One region of the Vibrio sp. T3Y01 genome, then DNA from elsewhere that is predicted to be linked to it. Evidence: predicted binding sites of a transcription regulator. Region 1 holds the regulator's gene; each other region holds the start of a gene.
What was found. The regulator CRP, encoded in region 1, controls carbon source genes, mostly activating them, when cyclic AMP is high. The targets are predictions, from matches to a motif close to TGTGANNNNNNTCACA.
Positions count from the first base shown of each region.

Region 1 (2,209 bases):
ACATTAGCCAAACCTTTCCTTGAGTTAGGTTATAAGGCATGTGGCGATTACCTGTTTGAAAGCAAGAAGCTAGTGGCTAAACACTACGAACACCCAGATCCAAAACAACCGAAAGTGTTCATCAGTGAGTTGAAGGTAGAAGAGTGTTCTAGTGAATTACAGCAGATCGTTGCCAAATTGGTTGAGCAGGTTGATGCAAGTAAGTTAGAGGGGCATGAATTCCTATTTGGTGGCCGCCTTTGGGACTTGAGCTTCGCTGATTTCCAACTGTTAGCAAAAGAGAGCGAATACGCTTCTTGGTTAGCCGCTCACGGTTACGGTGCTAACCACTTCACGGTTAGTGTCAATCAACTGAACAAGTTCGATGAAGTACAAGCAGTAAATGACTACCTAAGTGATGCTGGCTTTACGATTAACGCATCTGGTGGTGAGGTAAAAGGCTCTCCAGAGGTGTTATTAGAGCAATCATCAACAATGGCAGACAAAGTGCCAGTGGCATTTGTTGAAGGCAATGAGATGATTCCTGGTGGCTTCTATGAGTTCGCTAAGCGCTATCCAATGGCCAATGGTGAGCTTTACACCGGTTTTGTTGCGGCATCGGCGGATAAGATCTTCGAAAGCACCAACGGTTAAAGAAAGATACAAGTACGGGCTTTGCCCTAGAGATGCGATTTCTCATCTACTCTAGATCTTTAGGTAATAAAAAAGCCACCAAATTCGCATTTGGTGGCTTTGATATTTTTGACTCAGTTAATCGAGATTAACGAGTGCCGTATACCACGATAGTTTTACCGTGTGCAGAAATTAGGTTCTGCTCTTCTAGCATCTTCAAGATACGACCTACTGTCTCACGAGAACAACCAACGATTTGGCCAATCTCTTGACGAGTGATCTTGATTTGCATGCCGTCAGGGTGAGTCATTGCATCTGGCTGTTTCGCTAGGTTTAGTAGCGTTTGAGCGATACGACCTGTTACGTCAAGGAACGCTAAGTCACCAACCTTTTGGCTAGTTACTTGTAGGCGGCTTGCCATTTGCGCTGAAAGACGCATTAGGATGTCTGGGTTCACTTGGATAAGTTGACGGAATTTCTTGAAAGAAATTTCAGCTACTTCACAAGGAGATTTAGCACGAACCCAAGCAGTACGCTCTTGGTCTTCTTCGAACAAGCCTAGCTCACCGATGAAGTCGCCTTGGTTTAGGTAAGAAAGAATCATTTCCTTACCTTCTTCGTCTTTGATAAGAACTGCCACAGAACCTTTAACGATGTAGTACAAGGTTTCTGCCTTTTCACCAGCATGAATCAAAGTACTTTTTGAAGGGTACTTATGAATATGACAGTGTGAAAGGAACCACTCTAATGTTGGATCGGTTTGAGGTTTACCTAGAACCATAATATCTCACTTCCTCTGCAGGGTATGCTTGCCGCTTTCCGTATTTTAGCTAAGCCTGAATTGACTTCTTAGGATAAGAGCACTCGATGAGCGCTGCAAGCTATCTTGTGTTTCGTTTAAGAATAGTATCCTTTTTCAGGTACTATTTCTTGATTTTAATCGTGACCAAGCTACGATTTTTTACGCAAAATTGTGCACATGATCACGGTATGAAAAGTAATCAACCAGAACGTCGTTTTGTTAACCTATTTTTCCGGTTTCGATGAGTTGTTGTAGGATTGGCCTTACAATGAGCTCCATAGCAAAACTCATCTTGCCTCCTGGCACAACTAGCGTGTTATGACGAGACATAAATGAGCCATCAATCATTGCCAAAAGGTAAGGGAAATCGACGTTTTTGATACCACGCAAACGTATAACTACGAAGCTTTCGTCTAAACTTGGAATCCCTTTGGCGTTGAGTGGGTTCGATGTATCTACGGTTGGAACACGCTGAAAGTTGATATGTGTACGTGAAAACTGCGGGGTAATGTAGTTAAGGTAATCATCCATTGAACGTACAATAGAGTCCATTACCGCTTCTCGAGAGTGGCCACGATCGCGAGTGTCACGAACGAATTTTTGAATCCACTCTAGGTTTACGATAGGGACCATGCCGATCAGCAGATCGACGTGTTGAGATACGTTGATGTCGCCATCAACCACGCCACCATGCAGGCCTTCGTAAAACATCACGTCTGAATTTTCAGGGATATCTTGCCATGGCGTAAAGGTGCCCGGCATTTGATTATAAGGGACAGCTTCGTCAAACGTATG
Region 1 covers NZ_VTXJ01000033.1:16,892-19,100, reverse strand. Annotated here, with positions in the region: gene F0232_RS23700 (DUF1338 domain-containing protein) at 1-633, shown strand, start outside; gene crp (cAMP-activated global transcriptional regulator CRP) at 761-1,393, opposite strand; gene F0232_RS23690 (phosphoribulokinase) at 1,634-2,209, opposite strand, start outside.

Region 2 (2,209 bases), on a different contig from region 1:
GACAGATACCTAGGTATGGTACTTTGTTTTCACGTGCGTATTGAGCAGCAAGAATCTTACCTTCAACACCACGGTCACCGAAGCCACCTGGTACTAGAATTGCGTCTAGGCCTTCTAGAATTTCTACGCCACGAGACTCAACGTCTTGTGAATCTACGTATTTAATATTAACGCTTAGGCGGTTTTTCAAGCCTGCGTGTTTTAGCGCTTCATTTACTGATTTGTATGCGTCTGGTAGTTCAATGTACTTACCAACCATACCAATCGTCACTTCACCCGTTGGGTTAGCTTCTTCGTAAATTACTTGTTCCCATTCAGACAGATCTGCTTCTGGAGCTGTAATGCCGAAACGCTTACATACAAGTTCATCAGTGCCTTGAGCTTTAATAAGCTGAGGGATCTTGTAGATAGAGTCAACATCGCGCATTGAAATAACTGCATTTTCTTGCACATTACAGAACAGAGCAATTTTCTTACGCTCATTCGAAGGAATGTTGCGGTCAGAACGACAAACTAGGATGTCAGGCTGAATACCAATAGACAGTAGCTCTTTTACAGAGTGCTGAGTCGGCTTAGTTTTCACTTCGCCCGCAGCTGCTAGGTAAGGTACTAGCGTTAGGTGCATGAACATTGCGCGTTCACGGCCTAGTTCTACTGCTAGCTGACGAATCGCTTCCATGAATGGTAGAGATTCGATATCACCAACCGTACCACCAACTTCAACGATCGCGATATCGTGGCCTTCAGCGCCAGAAATAACACGCTCTTTGATAGAGTTAGTGATGTGTGGGATAACCTGAATAGTTGCACCTAGGTAATCACCGCGACGCTCTTTTGCTAGTACGTCTGAGTAAACACGACCTGCAGTGAAGTTGTTACGCTTAGTCATCTTGGTGCGAATGAATCGCTCGTAGTGACCAAGGTCAAGGTCTGTTTCAGCGCCATCTTCCGTAACGAACACTTCACCGTGCTGAGTCGGGCTCATAGTGCCTGGATCAACGTTGATGTAAGGGTCAAGCTTCATCATAGTCACTTTAAGACCACGAGCTTCTAAAATAGCCGCAAGAGATGCTGCAGCAATACCTTTACCTAGAGAGGATACAACCCCGCCAGTAACAAAAATGTAATTTGTCGTCATGTTTAACCTGAAATTGGTTGAATGAGGGAAATGGACTACTTCTGGACGGGATGAAAATATACCAGAAGCCCCTTATCGCCACAACGTGAAATCTATCACACTGCTATTTTTTATTTTTTGCTTCAAATCAATTCATGATAAAAGCTTTGGTTATCTTTTCTCCGCTACTTTTACCTCATCCCACATGGAATCAAGCTGTTGTAGTGAAAAATCGGTCAGACTTTTATCTTGTTGACGCACTTTTTCTTCCACCCCTTTAAAGCGACGTGAAAACTTCAAGTTGGCCTTATTGAGCGCCGATTCAGGGTTTTTGCCTAAATGTCGCACCAAATTCACCGTTGCAAACAGCAAATCACCCAACTCTTCTTCAACCAAATCTTCGTTTGGCGTCACTTGAAGCGCCTCTTCCAGCACCTCGTCCACTTCCTCTATTACCTTGTTGGCAACTGGGCCAATTGAGTCCCAATCGAAGCCATATTTCGCTACCTGCTTTTGAATCTTTGTAGCACGTGAAAGCGCAGGTAGAGAGTTTGGTATTGAGTCTAGAATACTTTCTTGAGTTTTGCCTGCTTGTGCCTTTTCTTTGGCTTTTTCCGCTTCCCAGTTCGCGTTAATTTCTTCGTCGCTAGCAAACTCGGCATCCGAGAACACATGAGGGTGACGGCGTGTTAACTTCTCATTGATGCCATCAACCACATCCGAAAACTCAAACAACCCCTGTTCTTTCGCCAACTGACTGTAAAAAATCACCTGAAACAGTAGATCGCCAAGCTCTTCTTGCAGATTCGACCAGTCTTTGTTGTGAATTGCATCCACCACCTCATAAGTCTCTTCGATAGTATGAGGGACAATTGTTTCAAAATTTTGTTTTAAATCCCAAGGACAGCCACCTTCTGGATCGCGCAGCTTAGTCATGATCTGTTCAAGTTGTTCAATCGGATGATTCATCATTTTCTTCCTATTACTGTCTTTGATTTTTAAATTTATAACGTCTTCTAAAACTAAAAAAGGTGAGCAGCCAAAACCACTCACCTTTGTCTTTATTTGTCATCTCCAAGAGTGAAGAATGAG
Region 2 covers NZ_VTXJ01000025.1:58,099-60,307, reverse strand. Annotated here, with positions in the region: gene F0232_RS21250 (CTP synthase) at 1-1,138, opposite strand, end outside; gene mazG (nucleoside triphosphate pyrophosphohydrolase) at 1,289-2,086, opposite strand.
Region 2: a site for CRP is predicted at 1,223-1,238, ahead of F0232_RS21250 (CTP synthase). Genes of this name have one in related genera too.

Region 3 (2,209 bases), on a different contig from region 1:
AAGAACCAGCAATAGTTGCTTCTTCCCATGGAACACCAATGATGAATGCTAGCGGTGCGAAGATCCAACCTAGAAGAAGTTCTAGAGTTAGGTTTTCCATACCGAACCAACCACCGATGCCACCTAGGATACCGTTGATTAGAGCAATTAGACCGATGAATGCTAGTAGCATTGCACCAACGTTAAGAGCTAGTTGTAGACCAACTGACGCGCCGCCTGCTGCTGCGTCGATAACGTTAGCTGGCTTATCGTCGCCGCCGTCGATGTCGTCAGCGATGTTATCGTCTGGCGTATCTGTTTCAGGCTTGATGATTTTAGCGAATAATAGACCACCAGGTGCTGCCATGAATGACGCTGCAACTAGGTACTCTAGAGGAACACCCATAGATGCGTAACCCGCTAGTACACCACCAGCTACAGATGCTAGACCACCACACATTACTGCGAATAGTTCAGAGTTAGTCATCTTAGGAACAAATGGGCGAACAACTAGAGGTGCTTCTGTTTGACCAACGAAGATGTTTGCTGCTGCAGACATTGACTCGGCGCGAGAAGTACCTAGAGCTTTCTGAAGGCCACCACCAAGAACTTTGATTACTAGCTGCATTACACCAATGTAGTAAAGTACAGAGATAAGTGCAGAGAAGAAGATCAGTGTTGGTAGAACTTGGAAAGCAAAGATGAAACCGATACCGTCAACAGAGAAGTTAACTAGGCTGCCGAATAGGAAACCAGTACCGTCTTTACCGTAGTCGATTACGTTTGCTACACCAGCAGAGAAACCTGCAAGCAAATCACGACCCCAAGGGATGTAAAGTACGAATGCACCAAGTGCGAATTGGATAGCGAATGCGCCACCCACTGTTCTGATATTAATAGCTTTGCGGTTGTCAGATAGTAGTACTGCGATTGCAATCAGTACAACCATGCCGACTAGGCTCATAAACAGGCTCATAGTTTATGACTTCCTTATTAGTTATTTATTGGCGTGTTACAAAATGGGGCTATAAAGCGGGGGCAATTATACTCATGCGACCACTAATAAAGTAATGCCGCCCTCACACTTTCGTAGAAGATTCATGTACCATTCACACACAAATGTGACTCAAATCACAATGGAGATGCAATTTACGCAAACGATAAACAAAAACATTAGATTTTATTCACATATACCGAATGCGCGATGGCTATTTTGCCAAATTTGCGTTGCAATCGATTGCCTTGACTCTTTTCTAAGCAAAAAAAGTTCATTTGATATCGTAACTAAATGTTTGGAATGATTAACATTTCCTTGGTTTCCATAGGTTGGCATATCCGGAGCATCGGTCTCTAACACCAAGCTCTCAAGCGGTAATTTAGCGATGGTTGTGCGTGTTTTTTGCGCTCTTGGGTAAGTTATCGTTCCACCGACACCAATATAGAAACCAAGCTTGATCCACACCAAAGCTTGCTGTTCACTTCCTGAAAAACCGTGAATTACCCCACCTAAAGTAAACTTGTGCTGCTTTATTAATTGAATAAGACGGTTGTAAGACTTCCTTTCATGGATAATCAGAGGCAAATTAAACGCCTTGGCAAGCTCCATTTGTTGGATGAAAAAGCGCTCTTGTTTCTCCTGTTCCACATCCACAAAAAAGTCCAGCCCACACTCACCAATGGCTACACACTGGCGTGTTTTTGAAGCGAGTAATTGATTAAGTTCCTCAAATTGCGCCGCATCCGCTTGCTCTAAAAAGTAAGGATGGAAGCCTAATGCGTAGTAAACATTGGGGTGAGATTGTGCGATCTTTTCAAGCTTATGCCAGTTGTTTTGACCTATAGAAGGGATGAGTAACTTCTCAACTTGAGCCTGTTTTGCCTCTTTGATATACCCATCAACGCTCTGCTCATGGGAAAAACCTTGCTCAAACGCCTCAAAGTCCGCGTGGCAATGGGTATCAAATAGCGGAAAATCACTTGTTTGCTGTGTCATCTTTTCCACTCTCAACTTGCTGCCCTTGAGGATCTCGACGATAAGGAACACAACTACGCTTGTTTTCAGGTGTCAATCCAAGCTCTTCACACCACTTATCGTATTTCCTACCCCAAGCTTTTATCCAACCCAACATATTTACCTCAAGCTTATTGTCTAAAATGGCACGCATTAAAAAACGCCTATTGCAGAACAATAGACGTTTCTGTTTAACTCGAATAGAGATCGAAGAAATTA
Region 3 covers NZ_VTXJ01000013.1:125,083-127,291, reverse strand. Annotated here, with positions in the region: gene F0232_RS15375 (NupC/NupG family nucleoside CNT transporter) at 1-955, opposite strand, end outside; gene F0232_RS15370 (TatD family hydrolase) at 1,160-1,972, opposite strand; gene F0232_RS15365 (DUF5363 family protein) at 1,953-2,108, opposite strand; gene prfC (peptide chain release factor 3) at 2,207-2,209, opposite strand, start outside.
Region 3: a site for CRP is predicted at 1,100-1,115, ahead of F0232_RS15375 (NupC/NupG family nucleoside CNT transporter). Genes of this name have one in related genera too.

Region 4 (2,209 bases), on a different contig from region 1:
TGGTTCGTGTATGCAAATGTGTGTGCACTGATTTCCCACGCTTCATCCCAAGATAGGCCGCGCTCATCGATAAGAATGCGCATTAGCTCTGGGATCGCGATTGTTGGGTGCGTATCGTTTAACTGGATAGTCTCTTGCTTAGGAAGATCCGCTAGAGAGAAGCCTGCTGCTTCGTGACGACGTAGGATGTCACGTACAGACGCTGCAGAGTGGAAGTACTGCTGCATTAGACGAAGCGTTTTACCCTTCTCGTGGTTATCATTCGGGTATAGAACCTTAGTGATGTTACCAGCATCGATCAGTGCGTGTTGCGCTTCGAAGTAATCACCGTTGTTGAAGCTTGCTAGTGAGAATGGTGCAATTGCCTGGCATTCCCAAAGACGCAGTGGGTAAACCGTGCTTGACTCGTAACCAACGATTGGTAGATCCCATGGCATTGCTTTTACTTCCATACCTGGAACCCAAGTACGCACTTCTTTACCGTCAATGTATTCAACTTCAACATGACCGTAAAAACCAATGTGTTGCGCAAGTTCTGGACGAGCGATTTCCCAAGGGTAGCCTTCAACGCCACGCCATGCGTCCGGTGCTTCTTTTTGACGACCGTCTTCGAAAGACTGCTTAAATAGACCGTACTCATAGTGTAGGCCGTAACCTACTGTTGGGAATTCTTGTGCTGCACAAGAGTCCATGAAACATGCTGCTAGACGACCAAGACCACCATTACCTAGTGATGGGTCACGTTCTTCTTCTAGAAGGTCCGTTAAGTTCTGGCCTAACTCTTCCATCGCATGCGTGATCTGCTCATACAGACCCATGCTAATTAGGTTGTTACCCGTTAGACGACCAATCAAGAACTCTAGCGAAAGGTAGTTTACGCTCTTCGCATTTTTGATTTTCTCGTCATTTTCAGTTTCTAACAGGTCAAATGTTGTAAGTTCGGCTAGCGCGCGACCCATTGCTAGGTACCATGCGCGGCTATCTGCGTTTTCTATAGTAGTTGCGTAGGTTGCAGATAGATGTTTCTTAACGCTTTCTTGGAACGACACTTTATCGAAAGTTTTTTGCTGAGTTGGTTTCATTTCAGAAATCTCGCTTTTAATAGTTCTAATTCATCTGTGACATATCGTGCATGGTCACTAGAAACTAAACATCCTCCCGCTAACGCGCCAAACTAGGAGTAGATGGGAGGGCGTAGGGGGCGTACCGACATAGGGTTAGTGATCTGACTCTCATGTTCTGACTTCGAACAAAAACTTGGAGTGACTAAGATCACAAGCTCCCGTTCGATAACTTAACTTCGATTGATGTGATTTTTATTTGACCTAATTACAGTCATTGTCAAATCTGAGTTTCAGATCACGAAAATAATTTCCGGGTATCATCTTTTGCATTAAATACAGTGCAAACAGAAACAAAGTCACATTATCGAACCACCACATTTTGTGAGAAAAGTCACAAATAAAGGGCGTAGAGACTCAAAAACATGCAGGAGTGCAAGGTTTCTGCGGAGGATCATAGTCGGTGTCGTTTTGCTTCACGTAATATGAGTAAAGACTTAAGTAATTAGGCTAGTGTCATTGGACAGCACTCAATGCGTGCTTAATAGATTCCAGACCATAGCCACGGAATAGGTGTAAAACTTCGACATGTGGATCCCTTCGAAACTGACTCGTCCCGGCCGCTTACACAATGCAATTCTGCGTCCTAGGGTTCTCGATCTGCTTCAGAATGCAGATTGCTATAAACTCGTACTGTTCCGCTCCCCAGCTGGATACGGCAAGACCACCATGGCTGCCCAGTGGTTGGTAGATAAACCCAACGTAGGTTGGTATAGCATCGATGATAGTGACAACGATGCATTCCGCTTTATCAACTACCTACTTCAATCACTCAATAAAGCGACGCAAAACGCCTGTCCTAATGCGCAAAAACTGGCAGAAAAAAGACAATTTTCATCGCTGCATTCTCTATTAAGCGAAGTCTTCGCCGAGATGTCTGAGTTCCATCAGGAATGTTTCCTCGTATTGGACGACTATCACTTAGTGAACAATGACGACATCCACGAAGCCATGCGCTTTTTCCTTAAGCACATGCCCGACAACCTAACGCTTGTTGTGACCAGCCGCGGCACACCTCCACTTGGAACGGCCAACCTGCGTGTTCGCGACTTAATGATCGAATTAGGCAATGACTCTTTGGCATTTGA
Region 4 covers NZ_VTXJ01000001.1:90,775-92,983, reverse strand. Annotated here, with positions in the region: gene F0232_RS00430 (glycogen/starch/alpha-glucan phosphorylase) at 1-1,082, opposite strand, end outside; gene malT (HTH-type transcriptional regulator MalT) at 1,650-2,209, shown strand, end outside.
Region 4: a site for CRP is predicted at 1,262-1,277, ahead of F0232_RS00430 (glycogen/starch/alpha-glucan phosphorylase). Genes of this name have one in related genera too.